Regions from separate parts of the Moritella sp. 5 genome, predicted to be linked through region 1. Evidence: predicted binding sites of a transcription regulator. Region 1 holds the regulator's gene; each other region holds the start of a gene.
The links. Region 1 encodes MetJ, which represses methionine synthesis genes. Its sites were predicted from a motif close to TAGACGTCTAGACGTCTA; they were not measured.

Region 1 (10,152 bases):
AGCACCACGCTTCTTTCTTGGCTTTGGGGCGTGCCCCGCGTAATCCTTACGAGCCATAATTTACATGCGTTCCAAAGTTTCAATGCCCAGTAAATCTAAGCCTTGTTTAAGTGTTTTAGCAGTCAACTGCGCCAGTTTTAAGCGGCTAAGTTTAACGTTTTCTTCTTCAGTGCTTAATATTGGACAAGCTTCATAGAAACTTGAGAATACACCCGCCAATTCAAACAGATAAGTACACAAGGTGTTTGGTGTCGCACGTTTTGCTACTTGATGAACAATCTCGTTAAACTGAATAAGTTTACCTGCTAGCTCTTGTTCTTTATCTTCGTTTAGTTGTACTTTCGCAGTTGCTAATTTCGCTGCTGTTTCAGCATCGACTTTATTAAAGATACTGCCAACACGCGTACAAGCGTAAAGTAGGTAAGGTGCTGTATTACCTTCAAAGCTTAACATTGAGTCAAAGTTGAAGATGTAGTCACTGCTACGGTTCTTTGATAAATCGGCGTATTTAACCGATGAGATACCAACAACACGAGCGATGTGTTTAAGTTCATCTTCAGCAAGATCTGGGTTTTTCGATTTTACCAGTGTATAAGCACGCTCTTCAGCTTCTGTTAACAGATCTACCAGTTTTACTGTGCCACCTGAACGGGTTTTGAATGGGCGGCCATCTGCACCGTTCATTGTACCAAAACCAAGGTGTTCCAACGATGTTTCTGGTTTAACGAAACCGGCTTTTTGTACTACTGAGAATACTTGCTGGAAATGCAGAGCTTGACGTTGGTCAACAAAATACATAATACGGTTAGCATTGAGTTTCTGCTGACGGAAACGCATTGCGGCAAGGTCTGTTGTTGCGTAGAGGAAACCGCCACCGTTTTTCTGGATGATAACTGGTAGTGGGTCGCCGTCTTTATTTTTAAACTCATCTAAGAATACGCATTTAGCGCCGTTTGATTCTGTGAGTAGACCTTGTGCTTCAAGTTCGTTAACAACGTTGTGTAGGTCGCTGTTATAGAAGCTTTCACCACGCACGTCTTCACGTGTTAGTTTTACGTTTAGGCGTTTGTAGATGTCATGACAGTGTGCAAGTGACACATTATTAAATTCTTGCCATAGTTTATTACAATCTTCATCGCCGGATTGTAGCATTACAACCATTTCACGAGCGCGAGTTGCAAAATCTTCAGATTCGTCGAAACGACCTTTTGCTGCGCGATAGAATACTTCTAGGTCAGAAAGTTGCATACTGATTTCTGCATTTTCAGCGCGTTTTTCTTCCATGTATGCGAGTAGCATACCGAACTGAGTACCCCAATCGCCTACGTGGTTTTGACGGATGACGTTATGACCAAGTAGCTCTAATGTACGAGCTACAGAATCACCAATGATTGATGAACGTAAGTGACCTACGTGCATTTCTTTGGCTAAGTTTGGTGATGATAAATCAACAACGACGTTATCTGGCGTTGTTGTTTTTTGAACTGAAAGGTTATCGTCTTCAAGCGCGATATCAATCTGTTGTGCTAACCAGTTTTGGTTTAAGAAGATGTTGATGAAGCCTGGTCCTGCGATTTCAGTACGGCTTACTAAGTCTGATTCTGGCAGGTTATCAATGATTAATTGTGCTAACTCACGCGGATTCTTCTTCGCAGGTTTTGCCATCATCATTGCTAAATTTGTTGCTAAATCACCATGAGCTTTGTCGCGGGTACGATCTACTGCAATGCGAGGTTGTGCATCTGCAGGAATGATTTGTTGTTCTTTTAAGATCGTAACTGTCTGCTCTAGCAGCTGTATAATATGCTCTTTCATGGGTTCTCTTAACTAGCAATGATGAGTGAAATAGACCAAACATTTTAGCGTGATTAGGGGCATTTGACTAGTTAATCAATGGATAAATGCCGATATCATTACAACATTTCGGTTGGATCTACATCTAATGACCAACGGGCTTTACGTGCAGACTTTAATGCTTCTATTTTGGGCATTATTTGACGTAATAGGTGAGTGATATGCTGACGCTGTGGACTTTGCAGCAATAATTGTAAACGGTACTTACCCGCACGTTTCTCCATCGGGGCTGGCATTGGACCTAAACAAAGCAGTTGTGGATTGTGGTTATACTCTTGAACAAGTTGTTTTATTTCGACTAAAAAAGCGTTCGCATCACTGAACTGATGGGCTTCAGCACGGAACAAAGCTTGAAAGCTATAAGGCGGTAAATTGGCCATAGAACGGGCGTGTAATGCTGTTTGGGCAAAATGGCTGTACCCGTTATTGATCAGGTCTTGAATAAGTTCGTGTTCAGGATGATGGGTCTGAATAGCCACTTCCCCTTGTTTGGCTGCACGTCCGGCACGACCAGATACTTGCACAAACAGTTGCGCGAGTTTTTCAGGGGCGCGAAAATCACTGCTAAATAGGGCGCTATCCACGTCAATGAGCCCTACCAAGGTGACATCTGGAAAATGATGACCTTTGGCGAGCATTTGGGTACCAATTAAAATTCGAAACTCTCGTTTGCGTACGGCTTCTAATGATTTTTCTAAGCTGCCCTTACGGCTGGTACTATCCCGATCAATACGAATAATTGGGTATTGTGGGAAGTGATTATTGAGCATTGTTTCTAATTGTTCAGTACCAAATCCGGCGGTGATTATCTCATTGGAATCACAACTTGGGCAACGACGTGGTTTTGGAAATTGTTCATCGCAATGATGACAGTGCAATATATTACGTGATTGATGATAGGTGTAATAGGTATTACAACGCTGACATTCCGCCATCGAACCACAGGTATGGCACATGACTGCTGGTGCATAACCACGACGGTTTAGAAATAGCAGTACTTGATTACCTGCGGCTAAATGGGTCGCCATTAATGCGATGAACTCAGCAGAGAGGCCTGAATCTAAGGACTGATTTTTGATGTCGATGAGGTGATGGTTTGGCATCTGGGCATTACCAGCGCGTTGGGTTAGTTGCAAATGACGATATTTTCCTGTCATGGCATTGTGCAGCGTTTCTAACGCAGGGGTGGCTGAACCTAATACCACGGCAATGTTATTACGCTGTGCTCTGACGATGGCTAGATCTCGCGCATGGTAACGAAATGTTTCTTGCTGTTTCAGGGACCCATCATGTTCTTCATCAATAATGATCACCCCTAAATCATGCATGGGAGTAAATATTGCAGATCGTGTACCAATTACGATACCTGCGACACCTGCTTGTGCTTCAAGCCAAGCCTCACGACGTTCTGCGTCATTTAAACCAGAGTGCAACGCGACAATTGGTACGTTGAAACGACGTTTGAAGCGTGAAATAGTTTGTGGCGTGAGACCGATTTCAGGAACTAATACGAGCGCTTGTTTACCGGTCTTTAATACTTTTTCTATGACATTAAGATAGACTTCGGTTTTACCACTGCCAGTAACACCATCAAGCAGATAAGTGGCAAAGTGATTAATATCAATCGCCGCAATGGTGATCGCTTGCTCGGTATTGAGTGAGGGGCGATTATCACTAATAACGAGATTCTGGCGCCAGTGTTGAGCATCGTTATCTTGGACCTCTATGTATTCTTGGCTAATTAGCCCTTTGTCTTGCAATGCTTTGATGGTCGTTGATTTTATATTGGCTAACTTTAAGTGTGATTGGGTTAGCCTTGTTTCAGCCAGTAACTTGATGGTTTGTAATTGAGCCGGTGTTAAACGATTTAATTCTTGGGCTGTTAATTCATGCGCGTTATCGGTTAATTGCCAGAATGTGTAGCTGTTTAATTTTGCAGATTCTAATTTACGTAATAATACCGGTAGGGCTTGTGCGATCACTTCACCAATCGGGTAATGGTAATAATCAGCGCACCAACTAAAAAATGCTAGCATGTCAGCTGATAAAATAGCGTTGTCATCGAGTACATTAATGATTGGCTTTAGTTTTTCGAGCGGAAATTCACTGTCGTTTTTGGTTACCAATGCAATACCAACTAATTGCTTATTCATAAAGGGAACACAGACACGCATGCCTGGCTGAATATGTTCATTCTCAGAATAGGTATAATCAAAAGTTCTGCTTAAATGTATGGGAACGGCGACGGCAACAACTGGCATGAACTTAACTCTCTTTTACGGACTGTATCTGTACTTCAGTAAACAGTTTACGGCTGTTAACTAGGTAATGTCTTGATATTTTCTGTTTAATCTTCTAATTGTGGTTTATTTATGCATCAGCTATTGATATTTAGGGGCAAGATCCTATATTATTCGCAGCCTAAAAATTCTATAACTTTATGTGGTGTCTGGCAGTGTTTCAGATGGCGACATAACTAAATTGAGGTTTCTATGAAACAAGGTATCCACCCAGAATATGCTTCTATGGAAGCAAAATGTTCATGCGGTAACATTTTCGCTGTTGGTTCAACTCGCGGTAAAAACATCACGCTAGACGTATGTTCAAACTGTCACCCATTCTACACTGGTAAGCAACGTAATGTTGATACTGGTGGTCGTGTTGATAAGTTCAACAAGCGTTTTGGCGCTCTTTCTGCAAAATAAGAATTGTATTTATACAATTTGTTGTAGTGAATCAAAAAGGTACCTTAGGGTACCTTTTTTTATATCTTAAAAATAGTTTGAAACATTTATAAAACTTATATTTAACTTAAATGCTTTCATTTGGATAAAAATGTTCTTCTAAAATTAGTAAATCATATAAAAATAAACACTTCATACCAGTACAAAGGTAGAATAAACAACTTAAATTACTGTAGAATCATGGTAACAGTATTATTAGCTAGTTTAGCTCAGTGTAAAACAAAAGTGACCTGTGTTAAATTAAAGTTAAATATTTGGCGTTACATTCGATTATTATTTTAATTCCCCCAACGTTGTTTCTCACTCCTTGTTATTCTTGAATTAAGGCGTTGAGTTATGTGTATTCATTTCACTCAGGATATTGTGTATGTCAGACCTTAGACAGCAAGCATTGGATTACCATGCGAACCCTAAACCAGGCAAAATTGCTATTCAACTTACTACGTCAGCAGAAACCGCTGATGATCTTTCTTTAGCATATAGCCCAGGTGTCGCAGAACCAGTGCGTGAAATTGCTGCTAACCCTGATGATGCTTATAAATATACGGCCAAAGGCAACTTAGTGGCGGTGATCACTAACGGTACTGCGATTTTAGGTCTCGGTAATTTAGGCCCACTGGCTTCAAAGCCGGTAATGGAAGGTAAAGCACTACTATTCAAGCGCTTTGCAGATATCGATTCGATTGATATTGAAGTGAAACACCGTACGACAGAAGAATTTATTGATACAGTTGCCAATATTGCCGATACATTCGGTGGTATTAATCTTGAAGATATTAAAGCGCCAGAATGCTTTGAAATTGAAAAAGCGTTAATTGCACGTTGTCAGATCCCAGTATTTCATGACGATCAGCACGGTACTGCAATCGTAACCGCTGCAGGTATGATTAATGCGCTAGATATTCAAGGTAAAGACATCACTGAAGCGGCTATTGTTTGTATGGGCGCTGGTGCTGCTGCAATTGCATGTATGGAATTACTAATTTCATGTGGCGCACAACGTGAAAAAATCTACATGTTAGATCGTAAAGGCGTGATCCACACACGTCGTGATGACATTAACGAGTATAAGCAACGTTTTGCTAATAATACTGATAAGCGTACATTGCAAGATGCAATTAACGGTGCTGACGTATTTGTTGGTGTATCAGGTCCAAATGTATTGTCTGCTGACGATGTTAAATTAATGGCCGATAATCCAATTATTTTTGCATGTTCGAATCCTGATCCAGAAATTAAACCTGAATTGGCTCACGCGGTACGTCAAGATTTGATCATGGCAACGGGTCGTTCTGATTATCCAAATCAGGTGAATAACGTACTGTGCTTCCCGTTTATCTTCCGTGGTGCATTAGATGCGCGAGCGAGTGTGATTAATGAAGCAATGAAAGTCGCGGCTGTACATGCAATTCGTGAAATTGCGAAAGAAGAAGTGCCACAGTCAGTATTAGTTGCGTCTGGTGCGACATCGTTAGAGTTTGGTAAAGAGTACATTATTCCAAAGCCAATGGATCCTCGTTTATTGCCACGTGTTGCACGTGCTGTTGCATTAGCGGCAGTTGAAACGGGTGTATCGCGTATCGATTTACCAGAGAATTACATGCTGTAACTAACCAGTATGATTTTCACAAACGCCAAGGTTTATCCTTGGCGTTTGCATTTCTAGGTTTATACTTGTATAAAGTTCTGCTATTTGCCCACATTTAAGGTTCCCATGTCTGAAGAATATGAAATTGAAGTTATCCCTGTTGTTGTTTCTGAAGAACCGATTGAATTATATAAGATCTTAAAAATCGAAAATTTAGTGACCTCGGGCAGTGAAGCGAAGAACTATATTGCAGACGGTTATGTGTATGTGAATGGTGAAGTTGAAACACGCAAACGTAAAAAGATCATGTTTGGCGATATCATTGGTTTTAATGGTGAAGCTTATCAAGTCATGTCTGCGGAAGAACTTGCAGAATACGATATTACTGATGAAGAAGAATTTGTGGACCCTGCAGCTTTAGAGTCTGATTCTGTAGCAACATATATTACAGAAAACGATGTTACTGAAGACTATTTCACAGGAAACAATACTGTTGAGCAAGATGTTGCTGTTGAACCCGAATTTATTGCACCAACACCAGTTGCTAAGCCTGTTGTCGACAGCATCCCTGAAGGTATCTGGGAGCAGCCTGAAAAGAAGAAAAAGAAAAAATCTGAAGCTAAACAAGTGAAAGTAGCTGAACCGAAACCGGTTGAGAAAAAGAAAAAAGGCCGCGCGGCTCCTTTTAGTTTTTAGTTTTTAGTTTTTAGATTTTAGATTTTAGATTTCACTTTAAGGTATTAGCAACAATGCGAGCTAGATAGCGCATTGTATATAGGCTAAATCAAAACAGGCACCTATAATTGGGGCCTGTTTTATAAAAGGTGAGCCTGTTTTATTTTCAGACGTTCTTTATTTAGCTCTCGTTAGTTAGTGACTAATCATCTTGTTCTAAATAATCATCAATATTAATGTCCAGTGCTAACATCTGTGCTTTAGCTTCTGCTGGTATGCTGTCTGGTTTGTCTTTTGTTAAATCTTCATCGGCAGGTAATGGTTGACCTGTGTAAGCATGTAAAAATGCCTCACACAACAACTCACTGTTGGTTGCATGACGTTGATTATTAATCTGACGGCGAGTTCTTTCATCTGTCAGCACTTTTAATACTTTCAAAGGAATTGAAACAGTAATCTTTTTAACCTGTTCACTCTTTTTCCCATGCTCTGCATAGGGGCTAATATACTCGCCGTTCCACTTCGTCATTTTTGACCTTTGCGTAAATTATTATTTATGAATAAGTAATAAGTCTACCTTTGAATTTGATTATTGGCAATCAGTATGTAAAGAGCTCTAGACGTCTGTTGACCTGTTGTAGCCTAATAGTGTATGTTTTGAGTTACTGGAAATATATTAATTCGATATTAAGTTCGGGAGAACGCATGGACGCAATTAAGCGCAGTATTCATAAATTTGGTGGCAGTAGTTTAGCTGATGCTACCTGTTATCGTCGAGTATTGACGATCATTAGCCAACATACCAAAGCACGCGATCTTATTGTAGTTTCTGCAGCGGGCAAGACCACCAACCAATTATTAGAATTATTACAATTAGCCGAAGACGGAGATCAAGCTGCATCGGAACGTCTTATTGCGACATGCGAGTATCAAACTAAGTTAATTGCAGAACTATTAGAAGGTGCCTTATGCACACAACTCACTTCTGCATTGCAAGATGACATTCATACTATAGGCCATTTATTAGAAACTACTCTTGATGTGTATGCTAAAAACCAAATTTTAGCGCATGGTGAGGTGTGGTCCGCTCGATTATTAGCAGCTTTACTGAGTCAAAGCGAACTACCAGCTAATGATTTAGATTCTCGCTTGTTTTTAACAACTGAATTAGCCGCGCAACCTGTGGTTGATGAAATGGTGTCTCGCCAAAAATTAGACTCGTGTTTAGCGACCCTGACTAATCGCGTTGTCGTGACCGGTTTTATTGCTGCAGATACACAACAGCGTACTGTGACATTGGGGCGAAATGGCTCTGATTATTCTGCGACCTTGTTAGCTGCATTAGTAGATGCTGATCAAACCACTATTTGGAGCGATGTTGCGGGGGTATTTAGTGCCGACCCACGTCGTGTAAAAGATGCTGAACTGCAAACTAAATTATCACTTGATGAAGCTGCTGAGCTCGCGCGTTTAGGCTCTCCCGTATTACATGCGCGTACATTACAACCTGTTGTCGAGAGTAAACAGCATGTGCAGTTACGTTGCAGTTATACTCCTGATGAGGGGTCAACCCAGATCCACCGTCGTTTACCAAAAGGTAAAGGGGCTAAAATTGTCACCTCGATTGATGATCTACATTTAGTGGATGTTGAGTTTAATCATGATACAGATTACCAGCAACAATATAATCAGTTAATTGCATTGTTAGCACAGCAGCAACTCTCTCCTATCTGTATCAAACGCCGTCCGACGGATTATAAGGTTAGATTTGGTTATACCGCTGAAATTGTTGAATTTGCACTTACTGCATTAGCAATATATAAACAGCAGCAATCTAATGTAACAGCCATTGAGCATGTGAGTGGTTTTTGTATGGTTGCGCTAGTGGGTTCTGGTGTAACCGATAATGCGTTGCAATCACATCAGTTTTATCAATTAATTTCAGAGCATAATCTGACATTTGTACAGACAGGTGAAAACCATTTAAGTATCTGTGCCGTTCTGCAGAAAGTGGTGTTAGAACCGTTATTGAAAGAGCTACATACGGCGTTATTTAAGCAGCCAAGACGCATTGGTGTGGTGCTGTTTGGTAAAGGAAATATCGGTGCTGGTTGGCTATCTTTGTTTGCGGAGCAAATGCATAAAGTTCCCGAACAACAAAATGTCGAACTGTGTTTATGCGGTGTATACGGCTCTCAGGGCGGGGTATTAGACTTTAATGGTCTGGATGCAGCGACGGTACTTGATGACTTCCAACCCGAATCGTTTGTATGGGAACAGTTATTATCGAATCTCGCATTGCACCCGTTTGATGAACTGGTGATTATCGATATTACCCCCAGTGAAGCAATCAGCTATTATTATCCTGAATTTGCCCAACACGGTTTCCATCTGATTTCAGCAAATAAATTCGCTGGCGCGGCGAGCAGTGAATTTTATAATCGGGTTAAGCAGAGCTTTAGTGATAATGAAAGCCATTGGTTATACAACGCCACGGTTGGCGCTGGGTTACCGATCCAATCATCTATGGATATGCTGCAACACAGTGGTGATCAAGTGACTGCTGTTAGCGGTATTTTCTCTGGTACCTTATCTTGGTTGTTTCAACAATATGATGGTAAAATTGCGTTCTCGGAATTAGTGGAACAAGCTTGGCATCAAGGGCTAACGGAACCTGACCCTCGTGAAGATTTATCGGGCAAGGACGTACAGCGCAAATTGCTTATTCTAAGCCGTGAAGCGGGCTATGAGATGGAGCTTGGCGATATTAAACTCGAGTCATTGGTATCAGAAGATCTAATGTCATTTAAAGTGGACGAGTTTTTAGAACATTGCGAAGCACTCGATGACAAAATATTACATATGTTTAATAAAGCCAAAAAGCAGGGCTTAGTATTACGCTATGTCGCTAGTTTTAGTAGTAAAGAAGGGGCGCAGGTTGGGTTAGAGTTCTTAGAACCAACCCATCCATTTGCCAACTTATTACCGTGCGATAATATTTTTTCAATTAATAGTCACTGGTATCGCCATAACCCATTAGTGATCCAAGGCCCTGGTGCTGGCCGAGATGTGACTGCGGGTGCTATTCAATCTGATCTTTTCCAATTATGTAAGTTGTTAGCGCGTTAACTTTTACATTTTCGTCTGTCGAAAACCAATGCGCATATAATTCATGTTTAAGATGAATTATGTGCGTTGACTTTATCCACCAAACTTGTGATGATTGAGACGTAAAGAGGTATGGACGTCTAAACATCTTAAGGGAATAGAGTATGAGTTTTCACAACGCAC
Region 2 (10,152 bases), 870 kb from region 1:
TTGGCAGTTAAGAATAATTTTACGGTTAGTGTCATAACCCACTTGAGAACTTAAGTTACAGGCAGACTGAAACATTTGAGCTTCACGTTGGGTCATTTGATTGAGTGTACGTAGTGACTTTACTGAGAAACTGCCGGAATGGCTTAATTCTAACGCAAAAATTTTACCCCATAATGTTTGCATATGAGGCCCTGAAATATCTTTTGCCATTGACATAAAAGCACTGAGCCAGTCTGGGTCAATAACTTCGCTGGTGACATCGTCACAAAAATTATTGGCGCGAACAACAATGCTTTCTAAATTTTGTTGTTGTTTTATTTTTTCTTGATTAAGACGTTGGATTGCTCTGTGTTCAAATGTGGTGTGCTTGTTTACTGTTAACATACCGTCAATGCCTCTATCTTTAGAGACTTTTCTTAATTGTTGAATACTGTTTAAAATATTCGATTCAACTTTATTTATACTGGTATCATTTCCAGACATAGCAAAACCTAGCCGTGTATTCAGATTAAGGGTTATAAGCTTTTATTTATACCTGATATAGGCCTGAATGTATTGTTTTGATATGTAAAATTGCTGGCTAGCGAGGATATTTTTATACTAGTTTATATTTTAAAGTCACTTGGACGAGTACGGTAATAAAAAGTCTACTTCTACTCGTCCTTCGTATGGTATATCTAAAATTTTGAAGGCTATTTAGATACTAATATTATATATAGGCGTTGATAAGACCAATCACAGTATCGATCTCTGTTGGATTCATCTCACCGTCTTTGACATATAAAATCTTGCCTGCTTGATCTAATAAAATGATCGCAGAACTTTTTTCAGTTAGACCCCACTTATTACGAATATCACCGTCTTCATCAAGAACAAAGATTGCATCGGGAAATTCTTCTTTGTTTGATCTCAATTGGCTCGCTACAATCGCGCCAGTACCCCAAATCGCTTCGTCTAAATTCACTAGCGTAGCAGTATTGTATTTCTCGAATGGGAAATCAGATTTTTTCAATGCATCAATCATTGGCTCATTCAAGTCCTTAGCTGATGTGCGTCCTGCAATATGCTGAATTAAAATAACCTTATTATGTAACTCGGCAGTAGACCACTGGCGATATTCGAATTCACCTTCGACTAGAGCTACATAACCTTTATCTTTGATTGTAACTTGGGGAACATTTTCTCCCAACGTGAGGTTATGGCTTAAAGCGACAAAAGAGGCGAGTGATAGCGTAATAGCCGTCAGTATTTTTTTCATTATTTTTATCCTTTTAAATATGAAATTAATGTGAACGTTTAAGCCGATAGTCTATTAACCAGCCATATCGAGTTATATTATTTTCATATGTTATTCTATTTTCAAAGATTTTTGATTACTAAAGTATAAATTTGTGGTCAATATAATGATTCACTAATCAATTCTGTGTCAGACGATAATATTTTATCTAATTTTACTTTTGACCCTAATATGACAGTATATTGATTTTGATTAATTATGATTTGTTGGCCTTTTACGCCGCTTTTACTATCAATGGTTAGCCATACGGGTGACACACTACCAATACTGTCTGATGGATAAAGCATGAAAAGTTCATATTCAGGTGCGAGTTGACTAATCAGTGCCGCTAATAATAGGGCTTTTTCATCACTGTCTGCTTCATTGCTTTTTAAGACACTAATTGGAGAGAAGAAACTATTCTTATGCTCTTCTCTGTCTGGGATAGCATAAACCCAATACTGTGCATTTTTGACCGCTGAGTCAACTGACTGCTGGTTGGCGAGTTGTGTCGCAATATCTTTTAGGTATGCCCTATACTCATAAAACAGTTGAGAGTAATTCGGTCTAACGCAAGGTAAATCTTCATCATCTGGATGCACGCAAGGGGTTATTTTTAAGTGATAAAAGGCATCGTTTTGATATTGATTGTAGGCCTGCCAAAATAATTGTGAGGCATTACTTTCGTCTTTATTGGTAAATGCGTATTGTATGTCTTTTATTTTTTTTTGATCATCTGGCGTGTAAAAATTAATACGGTCGATAGCAAATTCTAGTCTTGGCGTTAAGTAGGTATGAATAGCTTTGATTGGATAACTCAATGAAAAGGACAATTTATAACTGTCTAATAATGATGTCTCAACAATATCGGTATCAAAAAATGATTTTATCTTTAAGCTCTTTCCTTTGCTATCAGTCCACTGCCAATTAATCGAAAATGAATTTATTTCATTGTTCGGTAAGTTGATTAGGGGAGAAGAGGAAAGGTTGTTGCGTTCATCTGTATCACCAGAGATAGAGGCCATTACCGGTACAGAAAGGAAAATTATTATGCTTGTGGTTATAGAGGGCCACAGAGATGCGTTGTTCAATAAAGGGTTGGGCATTTAATGAATCTCTGATGATGAGCTATTCACTAAGCTTGGTAGAAAATGTGATTGATATCAAAAATAATACAGAATAAATTTTGTTACCAACCACACCTTATTATAACTATTTAGACCTGTTATCGCACAGGTCGTTTGCGTAGCCGCTAATTACCAGCCTTTTACGATTGAATTGTTAAATAGTTTTTTAGCTTCGTCATACACTTCTTGAGTTTGGAACGCCGCGATGAATTGTTTTACTTTCTCTGAATCTTTATTGTCGTTACGAGCAACAATTAAATTTACGTATGGAGATTCTTTATTTTCAACGAAGATGCCATCTTTAGTTGGCGATAAACCAATCTTAGTTGCAAATGTGGTGTTGATAACCGCTATTGTTACGTCTTGTAAGTTACGCGCTAATAGCGCAGCCTCTAATTTTATAATCTCAACACCAAATGGATTCGCAGTAATGTCTAATTCTGTAGCTTTAATACCCGCGCCAGCTTTAAGTGCGATGATACCTTGTTGCTCAAGTAATAATAATGAGCGGCCTAGGTTAGTTGGATCATTTGGTACTGCAATTTTATTACCTTCTTTAAGCTCGTCAACACGCTTGATTGATGCTGAGTATGCCGCAATTGGATAAACAAATGTGTTTGCTACTGCTGTAATATCGTAACCACGTTGTTCGATTTGTGCATCTAGATAAGGTTTATGTTGGAAAGCATTTACATCAATACTGCCTTCTTCAAGTGCTCTGTTTGGTGTTACATAATCCGTAAACGTGACTATTTCAATGTCTAGATCGTATTTCTCTTTAGCAATTTTTTTTGCAATCTCAATGACTTCTGCTTCAGGGCCAGCCATTGCGCCCACTTTTAATACTGTTGAGTCTTTGTCGCCACTACATGCACTTAATAACACACTTGATGCAATTGCTGTTACTGATACTAATTTCTTTAGTGAAAATTCCATGATTAATATTTCCTTGAGTTGTTAAAGTTTATTATCTGTGGTCGACTTTACTTATTAAGCGTTCACCGACTGATTGAATAATTTGTACGATGATCACCAGTAAGATTACTGTAATTAGAATAATAGTAGGGTTAAAGCCAATGTAGCCATGCTGAATACCAACATCGCCTAGGCCGCCGCCGCCGACAGTACCCGCCATTGCTGAGTAGTTTACAAGTGTTACTAACGTGATTGTGATGCTATTAATAATTCCTGGCATTGCTTCTGGGATTAACACTTTCATTATAATCTGTAGTGGTGTCGCGCCCATTGTTTGCGCTGCTTCGACTAGCCCTGCTGGCACATCTAATAATGCACCTTCAATTAATCGAGCAATAAAAGGGATTGAAGCAACTGTTAGTGGAACGATCATTGCGCCAGTGCCGATTGATGATCCGACAATTAGACGTGTAAACGGAATGATTGCAACAAGTAAAATAATGAAAGGTACTGAACGACCTACATTTACAATCACACTTAATACATTATTTAATTTTTTGTTTTCTAAAATACCGTTGGTTTTTGTTACATGCAATAGGATCCCTGTTGGCATTCCCAATAAACATGCAATTGCAGCGGCAATACCGACCATCACGAGTGTTTCAATCGTTGCGGTAAAAAGTAAATTAATCATTTGCTCAGTCGACATAACCGATAACCTCTACATTAACTGCGTGTTGTTGGAAAAATGCTTTGGCTGCAAGAGTGTTTTCTTTATTACCAATAAGCTCGGCAAGCATATAACCGAACTTGATGCCGCCAGCAAATTCAATATCGGCACTTAAAATGTTCACATCAACATTTAATGTACGACTTACTTCTGAAATAACAGCTGAGTCAACACTGTTACCAGTGAACCCAAGACGTACTAATGGCGTTGAGTTTTCTTTTCTATTTAACGATAATCGTTGTTTATACTCATCAGGAATTTCTAGGTTTATCGTTGCTTCAATAAATATTTGTGCTAATTCTGTTTCTGGATTAGCAAAGAACTTCGCTACCGTATTTTGTTCAATCAATTCGCCTTTATCAATGATCGCAACTTTATGGCAGATATTTTTAACGACTTCCATTTCGTGCGTGATAAGTAGAATCGTCAGGCCTAGTCGTGCATTAATATTTTTTAATAGAGCTAAAATTGATTTTGTTGTACTCGGGTCAAGTGCTGATGTTGCTTCATCGCACAGCAGTACTTTAGGTTCTGAAGCTAATGCTCGCGCAATCGCCACACGCTGTTTTTGACCGCCACTTAATTCCGAAGGGTAAGCTTTATGTTTTGTTGATAAGCCAACTAACTCAAGCAGTGGTGTAATTTTGTTATTGATCTCGGCTTTATCAATACCTGCTAATTCCAGCGGTAATGCTACATTATCAAATACAGTTCGAGACGATAATAAATTGAAATGTTGAAATATCATGCCGATTTGGCGTCGTGCAGTACATAGTTCTGCTTTATTTAGTTGAGTTAGTTCAACGCCATCAAGCTGAATTGATCCCGATGTTGGAGTTTCAAGTAAGTTTACACAACGAATAAGGGTACTTTTACCCGCACCTGATGAACCTATAACACCGAATATCTCACCTTTTTCGACGTTTAGGTTAACGTCTCTCAAGGCATAAACAGGTTTGTCTGTAGTTTCAAATATTTTATTTATATTTGTTAATTTAATCATTTCAACGCCTAAAACGAAAAGTAAAAATTGATATATAAGATTAGATATTAATTCTTCATTTATGAGTAACAACTGGATACATATGCTAGTTATTTAGTTGCTCAAAGTCAATGGCCTTTTTTACATCTAGATGGCTAAACTGTGTTTTATTTCTATTGAGGTAGTTTTAATCGCTTAGGTTTCCATTTACATGTAAAGGTATGGATTGCGTAATTTTTATGACGTGAAATAATGTGCAATTAGAATGATTGATAATAAAGGTAATAATAGTGGCAACTGCAGCTGTATTCTTAGACCGTGATGGTGTGATTAATAAAGATAAAGGTTATGTTTCACAAATTGATGATTTTGAATTCATTGATGGCAGTATTGAAGCAATGCAACTATTGAAGGCGCATGGTTATCTATTAGTTGTAATAACAAATCAGTCTGGTATCGCACGAGGTTATTATACTGAAGATGAATTTATGACGCTCACGGAATGGATGGATTGGTCACTTGCCGATCGGGGTGTCGATCTTGATGGTATTTATTATTGTCCTCATCATCCCGAAAAAGGTATTGGTGATTATAAGCAAGATTGTTTATGCCGTAAGCCAAATACAGGTATGTTAGATAGCGCAGGTAAAGAGCTAGATATTGATTTTGCTAACTCGTATTTAGTGGGTGATAAACTATCTGATATTCAGGCTGGTCAAAAATCACAGCTCAAAGCCAATTATTTGGTGTCGACGGGTAAAGAGCTATGTGAAAAAGGTGCAGAAGCAGCGGATGCTGTGTTTACAGACCTATTATCTGCGGCTAAATCGATAGTTAACGACTAAATTGACACTTATTGGTTGTTATTTGAGCAGTTTCGTTTTTTTTAAGAAAAAGCCTTGCCTATAAAGCGTAGTTCTCTATAATCCACCCCACTGACACGGCAGCAGCCGCTAAGTATGCTCTTTAACAATTTATTCAAGCAATCTGTGTGAGCACTTGCAGAGATATAATGACCAAAAATTATATCAATGTAATTGTGAACATTAAATTAAATCGAAAGATTTGGTTTTATAAACAACAAACTTCGGTTTGTTGTTGAAGTACAGAATTCATTGAGCCGACTTAATCGCTTAGGCGATTAGTCAAAAACTTTTAATTGAAGAGTTTGATCATGGCTCAGATTGAACGCTGGCGGTAGGCTTAACACATGCAAGTCGAGCGGAAACGAAGAATAGCTTGCTATTCTGGCGTCGAGCGGCGGACGGGTGAGTAATGCTTGGGAATCTGCCTAGTCGAGGGGGACAACAGTTGGAAACGACTGCTAATACCGCATACGACCTACGGGTGAAAGGGGGCCTCTTCTTGAAAGCTCTCGCGACTAGATGAGCCCAAGTGGGATTAGCTTGTTGGTGAGGTAAGAGCTCACCAAGGCGACGATCCCTAGCTGGTCTGAGAGGATGATCAGCCACACTGGAACTGAGACACGGTCCAGACTCCTACGGGAGGCAGCAGTGGGGAATATTGCACAATGGGGGAAACCCTGATGCAGCCATACCGCGTGTATGAAGAAGGCCTTAGGGTTGTAAAGTACTTTCAGCGAGGAGGAAAGGTAGTAGATTAATACTCTGCTACTGTGACGTTACTCGCAGAAGAAGCACCGGCTAACTCCGTGCCAGCAGCCGCGGTAATACGGAGGGTGCAAGCGTTAATCGGAATTACTGGGCGTAAAGCGCATGCAGGCGGTTTGTTAAGCGAGATGTGAAAGCCCCGGGCTCAACCTGGGAACTGCATTTCGAACTGGCAAACTAGAGTTCTTGAGAGGGTGGTAGAATTTCAGGTGTAGCGGTGAAATGCGTAGAGATCTGAAGGAATACCAGTGGCGAAGGCGGCCACCTGGCAAGTAACTGACGCTCAGATGCGAAAGCGTGGGTAGCAAACGGGATTAGATACCCCGGTAGTCCACGCCGTAAACGATGTCTACTCGGAGTTTGGTTCCTTGAGAACTGGGCTCTTAAGCTAACGCATTAAGTAGACCGCCTGGGGAGTACGGCCGCAAGGTTAAAACTCAAATGAATTGACGGGGGCCCGCACAAGCGGTGGAGCATGTGGTTTAATTCGATGCAACGCGAAGAACCTTACCTACTCTTGACATCCATAGAACTTTTCAGAGATGAATTGGTGCCTTCGGGAACTATGAGACAGGTGCTGCATGGCTGTCGTCAGCTCGTGTTGTGAAATGTTGGGTTAAGTCCCGCAACGAGCGCAACCCTTATCCTTATTTGCCAGCACGTAATGGTGGGAACTCTAAGGAGACTGCCGGTGATAAACCGGAGGAAGGTGGGGACGACGTCAAGTCATCATGGCCCTTACGAGTAGGGCTACACACGTGCTACAATGGCGCATACAAAGGGCTGCAAACCAGCAATGGTAAGCGAATCCCATAAAGTGCGTCGTAGTCCGGATTGGGGTCTGCAACTCGACCCCATGAAGTCGGAATCGCTAGTAATCGTGAATCAGAATGTCACGGTGAATACGTTCCCGGGCCTTGTACACACCGCCCGTCACACCATGGGAGTGGGCTGCACCAGAAGTCATTAGCTTAACCTTCGGGAGGGCGATGACCACGGTGTGGTTCATGACTGGGGTGAAGTCGTAACAAGGTAGCCCTAGGGGAACCTGGGGCTGGATCACCTCCTTACGTAAAGTTGTTAGTTTTTGTAAGTGCCCACACAAATTGCTTGAATAGAAACGTTAAAGACAGTCTTATGAAAATAAGACAACGTTTGGGATGAAATCCAAACGTAGAAAGTAAATAGTGTCCCGTTCGTCTAGAGGCCTAGGACACCGCCCTTTCACGGCGGTAACACGAGTTCAAATCTCGTACGGGATACCACTTTTCTTTCTGATTAAAAATCAAAGCTAAGCAGTTAATGCTTATCTTTGCTTTTTAGCAAATTGCTCTTTAAAAATTTGGAAAGCTGAATAAATAAAGAAGTTCTTAAAACACGTTATTACTTCGGTAATAACAATATAGTGTTCTTGAGTATTCTTGAGGCGAAAAAAACTAGATAATACCTAGTTATTTCAATTGTACGGTCGACTTTAGATTGTATGGTTAAGTGACTAAGCGTATACGGTGGATGCCTAGGCAGTCAGAGGCGATGAAGGACGTGTTAATCTGCGTTAAGCTGTGGGGAGTTGATAAAAAGCGTTAATCCACAGATTTCCGAATGGGGGAACCCACTCTACTTTGTAGAGTATCGTAACGTGAATACATAGCGTTACGAAGCGAACCGGGAGAACTGAAACATCTAAGTACCCCGAGGAAAAGAAATCAATAGAGATACCCTTAGTAGCGGCGAGCGAACGGGGTCTAGCCCTTAAGCAGTTTGGAAGTTAGTGGAAGATTCTGGAAAGTTTCACGATACAGGGTGATAGTCCCGTACATGAAAACGACCTTACTGTGAAATCGAGTAGGACGGCACACGTGATATGCTGTTTGAATATGGGAGGACCATCTTCCAAGGCTAAATACTACTGACTGACCGATAGTGAACCAGTACCGTGAGGGAAAGGCGAAAAGAACCCCTGTGAGGGGAGTGAAATAGAACCTGAAACCGTATACGTACAAGCAGTGGGAGCAGACTTGTTCTGTGACTGCGTACCTTTTGTATAATGGGTCAACGACTTAATTTCAGTAGCAAGGTTAAGCGAATAGCGGAGCCGTAGGGAAACCGAGTGTTAACTGCGCGAATAGTTGCTGGGATTAGACCCGAAACCCGGTGATCTAGCCATGGGCAGGTTGAAGGTTGAGTAACATCAACTGGAGGACCGAACCGACTAATGTTGAAAAATTAGCGGATGACTTGTGGCTGGGGGTGAAAGGCCAATCAAACCGGGAGATAGCTGGTTCTCCTCGAAAGCTATTTAGGTAGCGCCTCGCGTCTAACTATTGGGGGTAGAGCACTGTTAAGGCTAGGGGGTCATCCCGACTTACCAACCCTTTGCAAACTCCGAATACCAATAAGTTCAATCGCGGGAGACACACGGCGGGTGCTAACGTCCGTCGTGGAAAGGGAAACAACCCAGACCGTCAGCTAAGGTCCCAAAGTGTATGTTAAGTGGGAAACGATGTGGAAAGGCTCAGACAGCCAGGAAGTTGGCTTAGAAGCAGCCATCTTTTAAAGAAAGCGTAATAGCTCACTGGTCGAGTCGGTCTGCGCGGAAGATTTAACGGGGCTAAACATACCACCGAAGCTACGGATGCAAAGACTTGTTCTTTGCATGGTAGAGGAGCGTTCTGTAAGCCGTCGAAGGTGAGTTGAGAAGCTTGCTGGAGGTATCAGAAGTGCGAATGTTGACATGAGTAACGATAATGGGGGTGAAAAACCTCCACGCCGAAAGACCAAGGGTTCCTGTCCAACGTTAATCGGGGCAGGGTGAGTCGACCCCTAAGGCGAGGCCGAAAGGCGTAGTCGATGGGAAACAGGTTAATATTCCTGTACTCACTTATATTGCGATGGGGTGACGGAGAAGGTTAGGCTAGCATGGCGATGGTTGTCCATGTTTAAGGTTGTAGGCTGTATGCTTAGGTAAATCCGGGCGTACATTAAGGCTGAGAACTGATGACGAGTCTCTACGGAGATGAAGTAGTTGATACCCGGCTTCCAGGAAAAACCTCTAAGCTTCAGATATAAGAGAATCGTACCCCAAACCGACACAGGTGGTTAGGTAGAGAATACTAAGGCGCTTGAGAGAACTCGGGTGAAGGAACTAGGCAAAATGGTACCGTAACTTCGGGAGAAGGTACGCCAATGATGGTGAAGGACTTGCTCCGTAAGCTATTGTTGGTCGCAGAGAAATGGTGGCTGCAACTGTTTATTAAAAACACAGCACTGTGCAAAATCGAAAGATGACGTATACGGTGTGACGCCTGCCCGGTGCCGGAAGGTTAATTGATTGGGTTAGACTTAGGTCGAAGCTCATGATCGAAGCCCCGGTAAACGGCGGCCGTAACTATAACGGTCCTAAGGTAGCGAAATTCCTTGTCGGGTAAGTTCCGACCTGCACGAATGGCGTAATGATGGCCACGCTGTCTCCACCCGAGACTCAGTGAAAT
Region 3 (10,152 bases), 730 kb from region 1:
CCTACCAATTTTATTAGGTAATTAATATATGGATATTATTGCAAATATTGATGTTCTTAAAGAGCAGGTTATCGCTTGGCGTCGTCTTGGTCTATCCACCGCATTTGTGCCAACTATGGGTAACTTACATAATGGTCATTTAGCCCTTGTTAAAGAAGCGCAAAAATACGCAGACCGTGTTGTAGTCAGTATATTTGTTAATCCAATGCAGTTTAACCAAGCTGCCGATTTAGCCGCTTATCCTCGTACATTAGACCAAGATTGCCGCGCATTACAAAGTGTTGATACCGATTTAGTATTTACGCCAACACCTGAACTCATATACCCAAACGGCTTAGCATCACAAACGTTCATTCAAGTACCAGGTATTTCTGAAGTACTTGAGGGCGCGCATCGTCCGGGTCATTTCAACGGTGTATCGACGATAGTGGCTAAACTATTTAATTTAGTACAACCTGATGTGGCTTTATTTGGTGAAAAAGATTTCCAACAATTAGCGTTAATTCGTCATATGGTCGACGATCTTGCAATGCCGATTCAAATTGTTGGCGTACCGACTGTACGTGAAGAGTCAGGCTTGGCGATGAGCTCTCGTAATGGTCTGTTAACTGCTGAAGAACGTATTGTTGCACCACTCTTAGCCGATGTAATGCAGACAATTGCAGATCAAGTTTCTGTTGATGAACAAGCAAACAAAGCATTAGTCACGCAAGCCACCGCACAGCTTAATGCAGCTGGTTTTAAGACCGACGCGATTGATATAGTTGATGCCGATACTTTAGCTAGTCTCACTACAAACAGTCAGCAAGCCGTTGTTTTAATGGCTGCATTCTTAGGAAAGGCACGTTTAATCGATAATAAAGTGATTAAATTACGCTAACGATTAGCGCAATTCTACCTAACAACTAGTACAATTGCGCTAATTAAACAAATACGCTACTATGGACGCCGGTACATATTTTGTACGGTATATATGTATACCTAAGTGACTCCAAGATGAACAATCAACACCTTGGGTATATTCATAAACTATTAATGGAATGGGTTTTAGAACAATGCAAACCACAATGCTAAAAGGTAAATTACACCAAGCGCGTGTAACACATGCAGAATTAAACTACGAAGGTTCATGCGCAATCGATCAAGATATGCTTGATGCGTCAGGGATCCTAGAGTATGAAGCAATCGATATCTATAACATTGATAATGGTGAGCGCTTTTCGACTTACGCTATCGCTGGTGAACGCGGTTCGAAAATCATTTCAGTGAACGGTGCTGCTGCACGTAAAGCAGCAGTTGGCGATCGCATCATTATCTGTGCATACGTACGTATGGACAATGAAGAAGCGAAACAACACAAACCTTCGCTTGTTTATCTTGATCAAGTTAATGACATCGTTCGTACAAGTAACGATATTCCAGTACAAGTTGCCTAGTTAGCAAATCGATACGGAATAATGAAAAACCAGCGTAATGCTGGTTTTTTTGTATCTATAATTTAGTCTCAATCACAAAAAATAAAAAAGAGCACCTAGGTGCTCTTTTTTCGTTACTCTAATTAAAAGCAGTGTGCCCCGGTCTGTCAGCACACGGTATTTAAATTAAAGAGCTTCGGCAGCCGCAACAACGTTTGCAACAGTGAAACCGAACATTTCAAACAGTTGCTCAGCTGGTGCTGATTCGCCGAATGTAGTCATGCCGATGATAGCGCCGTTAAAGCCAGTGTATTTGTGCCAGAAGTCAGCAATACCCGCTTCAACCGCAACACGTTTAACAACGTCAGACGGTAGAACAGATTCACGGTATGCAGCATCTTGCTTATCAAATACGTCTGTAGCAGGCATAGATACAACACGTACCTTACGGCCTTTTGCAGTAAGTTCTGCAGCAGCTTTAGTACAAAGTTCAACTTCAGAACCAGTAGAGATAAGGATAAGCTCTGGTTTGCCATCACAATCTACTAGCGTGTAACCACCTTTAGCAACATTTGCTAATTGTGCTTCATCACGTGGCATAGGTGCTAGACCTTGGCGGCTGAAGATTAATGCCGTTGGACCGTCTTTGCGTTCAATTGCATATTTCCAAGCAACTGCTGATTCTACAGAATCACATGGACGCCATGCGCTCATGTTTGGTGTCATACGCAAGCTTGCAATTTGCTCTACTGGTTGGTGAGTTGGGCCATCTTCACCTAGACCGATTGAGTCATGCGTATAAACTTGGATGTTTTGCACTTTCATTAATGCAGCCATACGCATTGCGTTACGCGCATATTCCATGAACATCAGGAATGTAGCACCGTAAGCTGTGAAGCCACCGTGTAAAGACATACCGTTGATGATTGCAGTCATACCAAACTCACGCACACCGTAGTGTAGGTAGTTACCAGATGCGTCATCCGCAGTGATTGCTTTAGTACCAGACCACATTGTTAAGTTAGATGGTGCTAAATCAGCTGAACCACCTAGTAGCTCAGGTAACATTGCACCGAACTCTTCAATACAGTTTTGTGATGCTTTACGTGTTGCTACTTTTGCAGAATCAGCTTGCAGCTGTTTGATGTAGTCAGACGTTTTAGTTTCCCAATCAGCTGGTAATTCACCAGAAGTACGACGTGCGTATTCTGCAGCTAGTTCAGGGAATGCCGCTTGGTAAGCCGCAAATTTTTCATTCCATGCAGCTTCTGCTTGTGCGCCAGCTTCATTGGCATCCCACTCAGAGTAAATATCTGCAGGGATTTCGAATGCCGCGTGTTTCCAACCTAGTTTTTCACGTGTAGCTATAATTTCAGCGTCACCAAGAGGAGCACCATGACAGCCATGAGTACCTTCTTTGTTTGGTGAACCAAAACCGATCACTGTTTTACAACAGATAAGGCTTGGACGTGATGTTTCAGCTTTAGATGCTTCAATTGCCGCTTGGATTTCTGCAGGGTTATGACCATCTACAGATACAACATGCCAACCGTAAGCTTCAAAACGTTTTACAGTATCGTCTGTGAACCAGCCGTCTACTTCGCCGTCAATTGAAATACCGTTGTCATCCCAGAATGCAACCAGTTTGCCTAGGCCTAATGTGCCAGCAAGTGAACATGCTTCATGTGAGATGCCTTCCATTAGGCAACCATCACCTAGGAAAGAATAAGTGTAGTGATCAACAATTTCATGTTCTGGTTTGTTGAACTGTGCTGCTAATGTTTTTTCAGCAATCGCCATACCAACAGCATTAGTGATACCTTGGCCTAGTGGACCCGTTGTAGTTTCAATACCAGGTGCGTAGCCGTATTCAGGGTGACCAGGTGTTTTTGAATGCAATTGACGGAAGTTTTTCAACTCTTCAATTGGCAATGCATAGCCTGTAAGGTGTAGCAGTGAGTAAATAAGCATTGAGCCATGACCATTTGAAAGAATAAAGCGATCACGGTCAACCCAGTTTGGATTTGCTGGGTTGTGGTTAAGGTTCTTACGCCATAATACTTCGGCAATATCTGCCATGCCCATTGGTGCGCCTGGATGGCCTGAATTTGCTTGTTGAACTGCGTCCATACTTAGGGCACGAATCGCGTTCGCTAGCTCTTGACGAGATGGCATAGTTTGCTCCTGCTGAGATTAATTTAAAATACTTTTAAGCTGTTATATTGTCATAAAATTATCTTATGTATAACAAGTTTTTTTAGTTTATTTAGATTTATCGAATTTTAGGTTCACGTCAGGGTATTAACATTCTAGACAAACCCAAACCACTTTCGAGTGAAGGCATGTTAACACTCAAACGAATCTTGCGTTGTGATTTTATTAACAAGAATGTGACCCTTGTGCATAAATAATAATTTTTAATCGGAATTTTTTTTTACGACATCTAACTAAAAAGAAATACTATCGAAGCTGTTTATTCGTTATACTGTTTTCGCATTCATTCTCCACAACGAACTTCGCAGAAAACGATCATACAATGATCGTAGATAACGCGAACGATGCTGTTATACGTCAGTAATTGCGATTACTCGATATGAGGTTATTTGCACTCTTTTCACAGTATCAAACGGCACATGAAAATGGCTAAATCGCCCAATTTAAAATTTTTCAAAACTGCACTGCGTAAGCATCGTACAAGTCCAAAATTACTTTCTGCCAAACACGACTACATTGTGCTGCCTATTATTTCTGCGCTTGTTGGCGGGATGACAGGCTTAATCATCGCCCTATTTGAAGCTGCGGTACTATGGACTGACGCCCAACGATTACAAATGTTCAATCCTTTAGCACTGCCACCAAGCCTGAATATACTGTTAATCATGATACTCAGTGGTGCTATAGTTGGTTTTTCATTTTGGCTAACATTACGCTTCGCCCCCGAAGCATCTGGCAGTGGCATTACCCATATCGAAGGTGCGCTTGATGGTATGTATGACATTCGCTGGCGTCGCTTATTGCCGGTTAAATTTATCGCAGGTACATTAGCCATTAGCTCAGGTATGATCTTTGGTCGGGCGGGCCCGTCGATTCAAATCGGCGGCACAATTGGGCGCATGTTTGCAGACACAGCAAAGCGTTATACCAATGCCACTCATATCCTTGTTGCTGCAGGTGCGGCGGCGGGACTGGCAGCCGCATTTAATGCGCCACTTGCCGGGATTTTATTTGTTATTGAAGAAATGCGTCCCCATTTTCGATACAACATGACATCGATAAAATGTGTGACTCTCGCAGCGGCAGTTGCCACCATTGTGATGCGCGCTTTTCATGGCCAAGAAGCCGTTATGCCTGTCATGCATTTTGACGTTCCAGCGCTAACCTCGCTTTGGCTATTTCTTTTATTAGGGTCCATTTTTGGTGTCATTGGCGTGTATTTTAATCGCTGGATAATAAACAGTACAAAATTATTAAAACGTAAACAAAATAATAAAATGCACCGTATTATTCTTACCGGTGTATTCTTTGGTTGCCTGTTTTCCTTATTACAGTCATTTGTCCCTGACACCGCTGGTAACGGTAGAGATTTAATGGTCAGGATGATTCAAGAGCCAAGTACTTGGGCTATTTTAGTCGCCTTATTTGTGATCCGCCTATTCGGTACTATCGCTTGTTTTGCTTCGGGCGCACCTGGCGGTGTGTTTACCCCAATGTTAACGCTAGGTACTTTATTTGGCCTTGCTTATGGCGTTATTGCAGCCGAGCTATTTCCTAGCTTCGTAGCCGAGCCAACGGTATATGCGATAGCTGGGATGGGGGCATTATTTGCCGCGACAGTGAGAGCGCCCGTGACAGGTATTGTGTTAGTGGTTGAAATGACGGATAGCTATGAATTGATTCTGCCTTTACTCATCACTTGTCTTGGCGCTACGCTTGTCGCACAAGCTCTTGGTGGTAAGCCTCTTTATGCCGAATTATTAAAACTATCGTTACCTAAAGAACCCACTGTAGAAGATAACGAGATAACAACAACACGCCCTACTACAACTTAATGCCACATTTTAGCTAGAAACAAAAAAGCACCCTACTAGGTGCTTTTTTCGTGATATTTACAAAGCCTCTAACGGCTTAGAATATCCATTTCAAACCAAATAGAAAGTCACTTGTTAGACGTTCTTCCGGCATATTTTTATACTCAACCGTTGTATGATTATACTCAGCAAAGAGACTTGCTGTTGGCATTAACTCGTAGTTAGCACGAAAGACCCACTGCGTGTAATTTTCAGTGTCACCAAATGCAAGGATTTCAGGGCTGAAATGGAATTTAGCTTCTACACTAAACTCTTGAGTTAAACGTAAGCCACCTAAACCGCCAAATGCTAATGCATAACCATCACCATTATCGTTATCCATTCTTACAGCTTTCGCGCCAAGTTCAAAGAATGTTGAACCAACATCTTGAAATGCATAAAGGCCCGTATCTGCGGTATAACCATTGTCGATAGTCTGTAGGAAGTCACCTTTTAGCTTTAGCGCTTCTTTCATTTCAAGATCATAGCCCAAAATAATATTATCGTTATTGAAGGCAAGTGAGATGTTTGATGCTGAACTGCTAAAGCTAGCCAGTAACCCGGCAGTGATAACTAATGATTTTTTCAATGACACTTTATTATTCCCAATGGCAAGAGTGGTAGTTACATTTAATGATAGTGATCGAATAATTTCTCTCATTGAAAAAATCCCGTCACTTCATACTTTTAATACTTTCGTCCTATGCTACTTCATATTGACTATTTATTACATATATATACAAAAATTCTCTTTAAATAGTACTTTTAAACATATTTGCAAAATTAATATGATCCAAGGACTATCTTAATACAGGCAAACTAGTTTAGAATAGCCGTCTAGATGTTAAAACTTCTACACATATGAACGTACATTACGTCGGTTGTGTTTAAATTAAGAGAGAATTAAAACTATGGCTAAACACTTGTTTACCTCTGAGTCAGTATCAGAAGGTCATCCTGATAAAATTGCAGACCAAATCTCCGATGCTGTACTTGATGCAATCATCGCTCAAGACCCAAAAGCACGCGTAGCCTGCGAGACTTATGTTAAAACAGGTATGGTTATGGTTGGTGGTGAAGTAACGACTGACGCTTGGGTTGATATCGAAGAAATCACCCGTAAAACAGTACGTGAAATCGGTTACATCAACTCAGAAATGGGTTTTGACGCCGACTCTTGTGCCGTATTAAACACAATTGGTAAACAATCTCCAGACATCAACCAAGGTGTTGACCGTGATGATCCACTAGAGCAAGGCGCTGGTGACCAAGGTTTAATGTTTGGTTATGCAAACAATGAAACTGAAGAATTAATGCCAGCTCCGATTACGTATTCACACAAGCTGGTTAAACGCCAAGCTGAAGTACGTAAAAGTGGTACGCTTCCTTGGTTACGCCCAGATGCAAAAAGCCAAATCACATTTGCTTATGATGATGGCAAAATTGTTGGTATCGATGCAGTTGTGCTTTCAACTCAACACTCTGAAGATATCAAACAAGCAGATTTAGTAGAAGCTGTGATGGAAACAATCATCAAGCCAGTACTACCCGAGCAATGGTTAACTAAAGAAACTAAATTCTTCATTAACCCAACTGGTCGTTTCGTTATCGGTGGTCCAGTAGGTGACTGTGGTTTAACTGGTCGTAAAATTATCGTTGATACATACGGCGGTATGGCGCGTCACGGTGGTGGTGCATTCTCTGGTAAAGATCCATCAAAAGTTGACCGTAGTGCAGCATACGCAGCACGTTATGTAGCGAAAAATATCGTAGCTGCTGGCCTAGCTGACCGTTGTGAAATACAAGTTTCTTACGCGATCGGTGTTGCAGAACCAACGTCAATCTCTGTTGAAACATTCGGTACAGGTAAAGTAAGCGAAGAACTACTTGTTAAACTTGTTCGTGAACATTTCGAATTACGTCCACACGGTTTAATCGAAATGTTAGATCTTAAGCGCCCTATTTATCAAAATACAGCTGCTTATGGTCACTTCGGTCGTAAAGAATTCTCTTGGGAAGCAACAGACAAAGCTGAAATCCTACGTGATGCAGCAGGTCTTTAGTCAACATTAGTTTTTAGCTAACGGTTGATTATAAAGAGGCGCTTTTGGTAACATAACCAGAGCGCCTTTTTTATAAATGATTTTGTAGATAATACTATGCTTAATGATTTACTCCTGCAACAAAATGTCAGCTCACATACCGTAGAACAATTAGTTTTAGATAAAATAGAAACCTGCTATCAACAAGCTGAGTTAAAGTTAAATAAAACATTCCCCCGACCAAACATTAATTTCAAACAACGTGGTAAAGCAGCAGGTAGCGCTCGATTACAAATTAATGAATTACGTTTTAACTCTATCTTGTTACAAGAAAACCAACAGCATTTCATCGCACATACAGTACCACATGAAGTTGCACACCTATTGGTTTATCAAATTTATGGGCGCACTAAACCCCACGGTAAAGAATGGCAACAAATCATGAATCAAATATTTGATCTCGCAGCCAAAACTACACACCAATATGATGTTTCCACTGTGAAAGGCAAAACTTTTACCTATGCTTGTCACTGTACAGAACACTTATTAACAATTCGTCGCCATAATAAGATAATCCGTGATAACGTCAAATATATTTGTCGTTCTTGCAAACAAAGTTTAATCATAAAACATTTAATAACAATGGATTAACTTAAAACTGTGGATGTGACAACTTGTTTGATAATTATCTAAAAAATTAACGTATATAGGTGTATTTATCTAAATTCATAAGATAAAATAACTCAATACATACCATTGTGATAGGGAACTAGGTTATGACTCAAACGTTAGATACTGCAAGATCTACCGATTATGAAATGGAAAAACTGATAGCTGCAGTTTTAAAGCGTAACAAAGAGCAAGCGGAGCAAATCGCCAGAACTCTTGATCTGAGTGCTTTATCTATCTCTCAACGTATTTTCATGGCAAAGTCCGGTGTGTTAAAAGAAAAAATGCTTACGGATTCAGATATCGCAGTACGTTACGCTGCTTCTCGCGCAAACTAGCCACTTCGATGTCTAGAGAGCAGTTGCTATCTTCTGCTCTTTTTTATATCTAAACCCCCTCTCTAGTTCAACAGTCAAACTTCTTTATATTACTCTCACTTCTAACAATCTTATTCATAGTCAACACTCCGTTAATTAAGGTTATTTTACAATTATATCGTCTATTCTAAGCTGTGCTACAATGCTGAATTATTACATTGGAGCAGTCTGTAATGTTAAAACAATTCGGTACTATAGTTATATCAACCACCTTATTCTTCCCTTCCTTTTCTAATGCTTCGAACGATGGCAATCAAATAAATCAATCCTTTAGTAAAGCCAAAAAAATGCTTGAACGGCAGGTATATACCGATGTACCTAGACTGACGATCTATTGCCAGGCTGATTTCAATAGCAAAAAGAAGATCACCGACCATAATGGTTTTACATCACAAAAACATGTGAAACGCCAGGCAAAAATTGAATGGGAACACGTCGTCCCAGCGGAGAACTTTGGCCGTAATTTCAGTGAATGGCGAGAAGGTAATAGTGCGTGTGTGAATAGTAAAGGTAAGAGCTTTAAGGGCCGTCGCTGCGCCGAAAAAGTAAATATAGCTTACCGTTATATGCAGGCGGATATGTACAACCTGTATCCCGCGATTGGCGCTGTTAATGCACTACGCAGTAATTACAATTTTACTTCACAAGTAACAACGGAAAAGAATCAATTCGGCAGCTGCCCAATCAAAATAAAAAATAAAACGGTACAGCCGCCTGATTATGCCAAAGGCCAGATTGCCCGCGCTTACTTATATATGGAAGCCGCTTATCCAGCCTACAACATAGGTAGACAAAAACGTGAGCTGCAAGCATGGAATAAGCAATACCCTGTGACACCCACTGAATGTCAACGCACGCAACTTATTGAAAGCTTGCAAGGCAATGAAAATCGCGTTGTTAAATCAGCCTGTTTAGATCGTGGGATTTGGTAACCTGATTTATTGATTTGGCACACAGACAGCAAGATTCAGTTGTAACCAATCAATGAAGTTTCGCTGTAAAACATCAGACTGGCCATCTTTCCCTAACAAAGTATTGCCTTGTTCTGATAAAGTGTCACCTTGGCTTAATAACATATAGTGATGACCTGAACGTTTAAAGCCAAACGGCGCGACTAAATTACCACGTTGCAAATCATCCATGACTAAGGGGTATGAGCCTATTGCCGCCCCTAAGTTATCAACCACCGCTTGTAAACAGAAATAGAAATGTGCGAATGTTTGTTCGCTTTTCACCTTCAGACTTTGTACTTTAAGACATGATACAGCGCTACCTTGTAACCAATTATCCCAAGCCTGCGGCCGAGTCTGGCTATGTAATAATTTAATCTTACCAGCGTCATTCTGTACCTGTTGCCAATATTCAGGAGAAAAGATAGGGCCAACCCACTCTTCAACTAAGGGGGTCTGTTGGTAGTCATGCAATAGTGGAAAGTCATCTCGTCGTATCGCCAACGACAAACCATTACTGCCGAGTATCACAGGACCACCAGCTGTTGATAATCGTACATCGGCATCGACATTCTCTTGATAAAAATCACTCAAGCGAGGCATTAACCAACGCATTGTTAATGTTGGCTCAC

Region 2: a site for MetJ is predicted at 5,171-5,188, ahead of metN (methionine ABC transporter ATP-binding protein MetN). Genes of this name have one in related genera too.
Region 3: a site for MetJ is predicted at 6,313-6,330, ahead of metK (methionine adenosyltransferase). Genes of this name have one in related genera too.

Annotation. Positions count from the first base shown of each region.
Region 1 is NZ_CP056122.1:139,362-149,513, forward strand. Features, by position in the region: gene HWV01_RS00625 (SPOR domain-containing protein) at 1-57, opposite strand, end outside; gene argS (arginine--tRNA ligase) at 61-1,815, opposite strand; gene priA (primosomal protein N') at 1,914-4,115, opposite strand; gene rpmE (50S ribosomal protein L31) at 4,347-4,559, shown strand; gene HWV01_RS00645 (malic enzyme-like NAD(P)-binding protein) at 4,966-6,207, shown strand; gene HWV01_RS00650 (RNA-binding S4 domain-containing protein) at 6,313-6,882, shown strand; gene metJ (met regulon transcriptional regulator MetJ) at 7,064-7,390, opposite strand; gene HWV01_RS00660 (bifunctional aspartate kinase/homoserine dehydrogenase II) at 7,567-9,990, shown strand; gene metF (methylenetetrahydrofolate reductase) at 10,134-10,152, shown strand, end outside.
Region 2 is NZ_CP056122.1:4,260,648-4,270,799, reverse strand. Features, by position in the region: gene HWV01_RS18980 (TIGR03899 family protein) at 1-483, opposite strand, end outside; gene HWV01_RS18975 (YtfJ family protein) at 710-1,258, opposite strand; gene HWV01_RS18970 (hypothetical protein) at 1,396-2,301, opposite strand; gene metQ (methionine ABC transporter substrate-binding lipoprotein MetQ) at 2,533-3,339, opposite strand; gene HWV01_RS18960 (methionine ABC transporter permease) at 3,371-4,027, opposite strand; gene metN (methionine ABC transporter ATP-binding protein MetN) at 4,017-5,051, opposite strand; gene gmhB (D-glycero-beta-D-manno-heptose 1,7-bisphosphate 7-phosphatase) at 5,321-5,875, shown strand; rRNA gene HWV01_RS18945 (16S ribosomal RNA) at 6,187-7,731, shown strand; tRNA gene HWV01_RS18940 (tRNA-Glu) at 7,851-7,926, shown strand; rRNA gene HWV01_RS18935 (23S ribosomal RNA) at 8,147-10,152, shown strand, end outside.
Region 3 is NZ_CP056122.1:865,056-875,207, reverse strand. Features, by position in the region: gene panC (pantoate--beta-alanine ligase) at 29-880, shown strand; gene panD (aspartate 1-decarboxylase) at 1,056-1,436, shown strand; gene tkt (transketolase) at 1,602-3,590, opposite strand; gene clcA (H(+)/Cl(-) exchange transporter ClcA) at 4,055-5,464, shown strand; gene HWV01_RS04025 (YfaZ family outer membrane protein) at 5,541-6,143, opposite strand; gene metK (methionine adenosyltransferase) at 6,394-7,545, shown strand; gene HWV01_RS04015 (SprT family zinc-dependent metalloprotease) at 7,642-8,175, shown strand; gene HWV01_RS04010 (hypothetical protein) at 8,301-8,531, shown strand; gene HWV01_RS04005 (endonuclease I family protein) at 8,744-9,502, shown strand; gene HWV01_RS04000 (LysR family transcriptional regulator) at 9,509-10,152, opposite strand, start outside.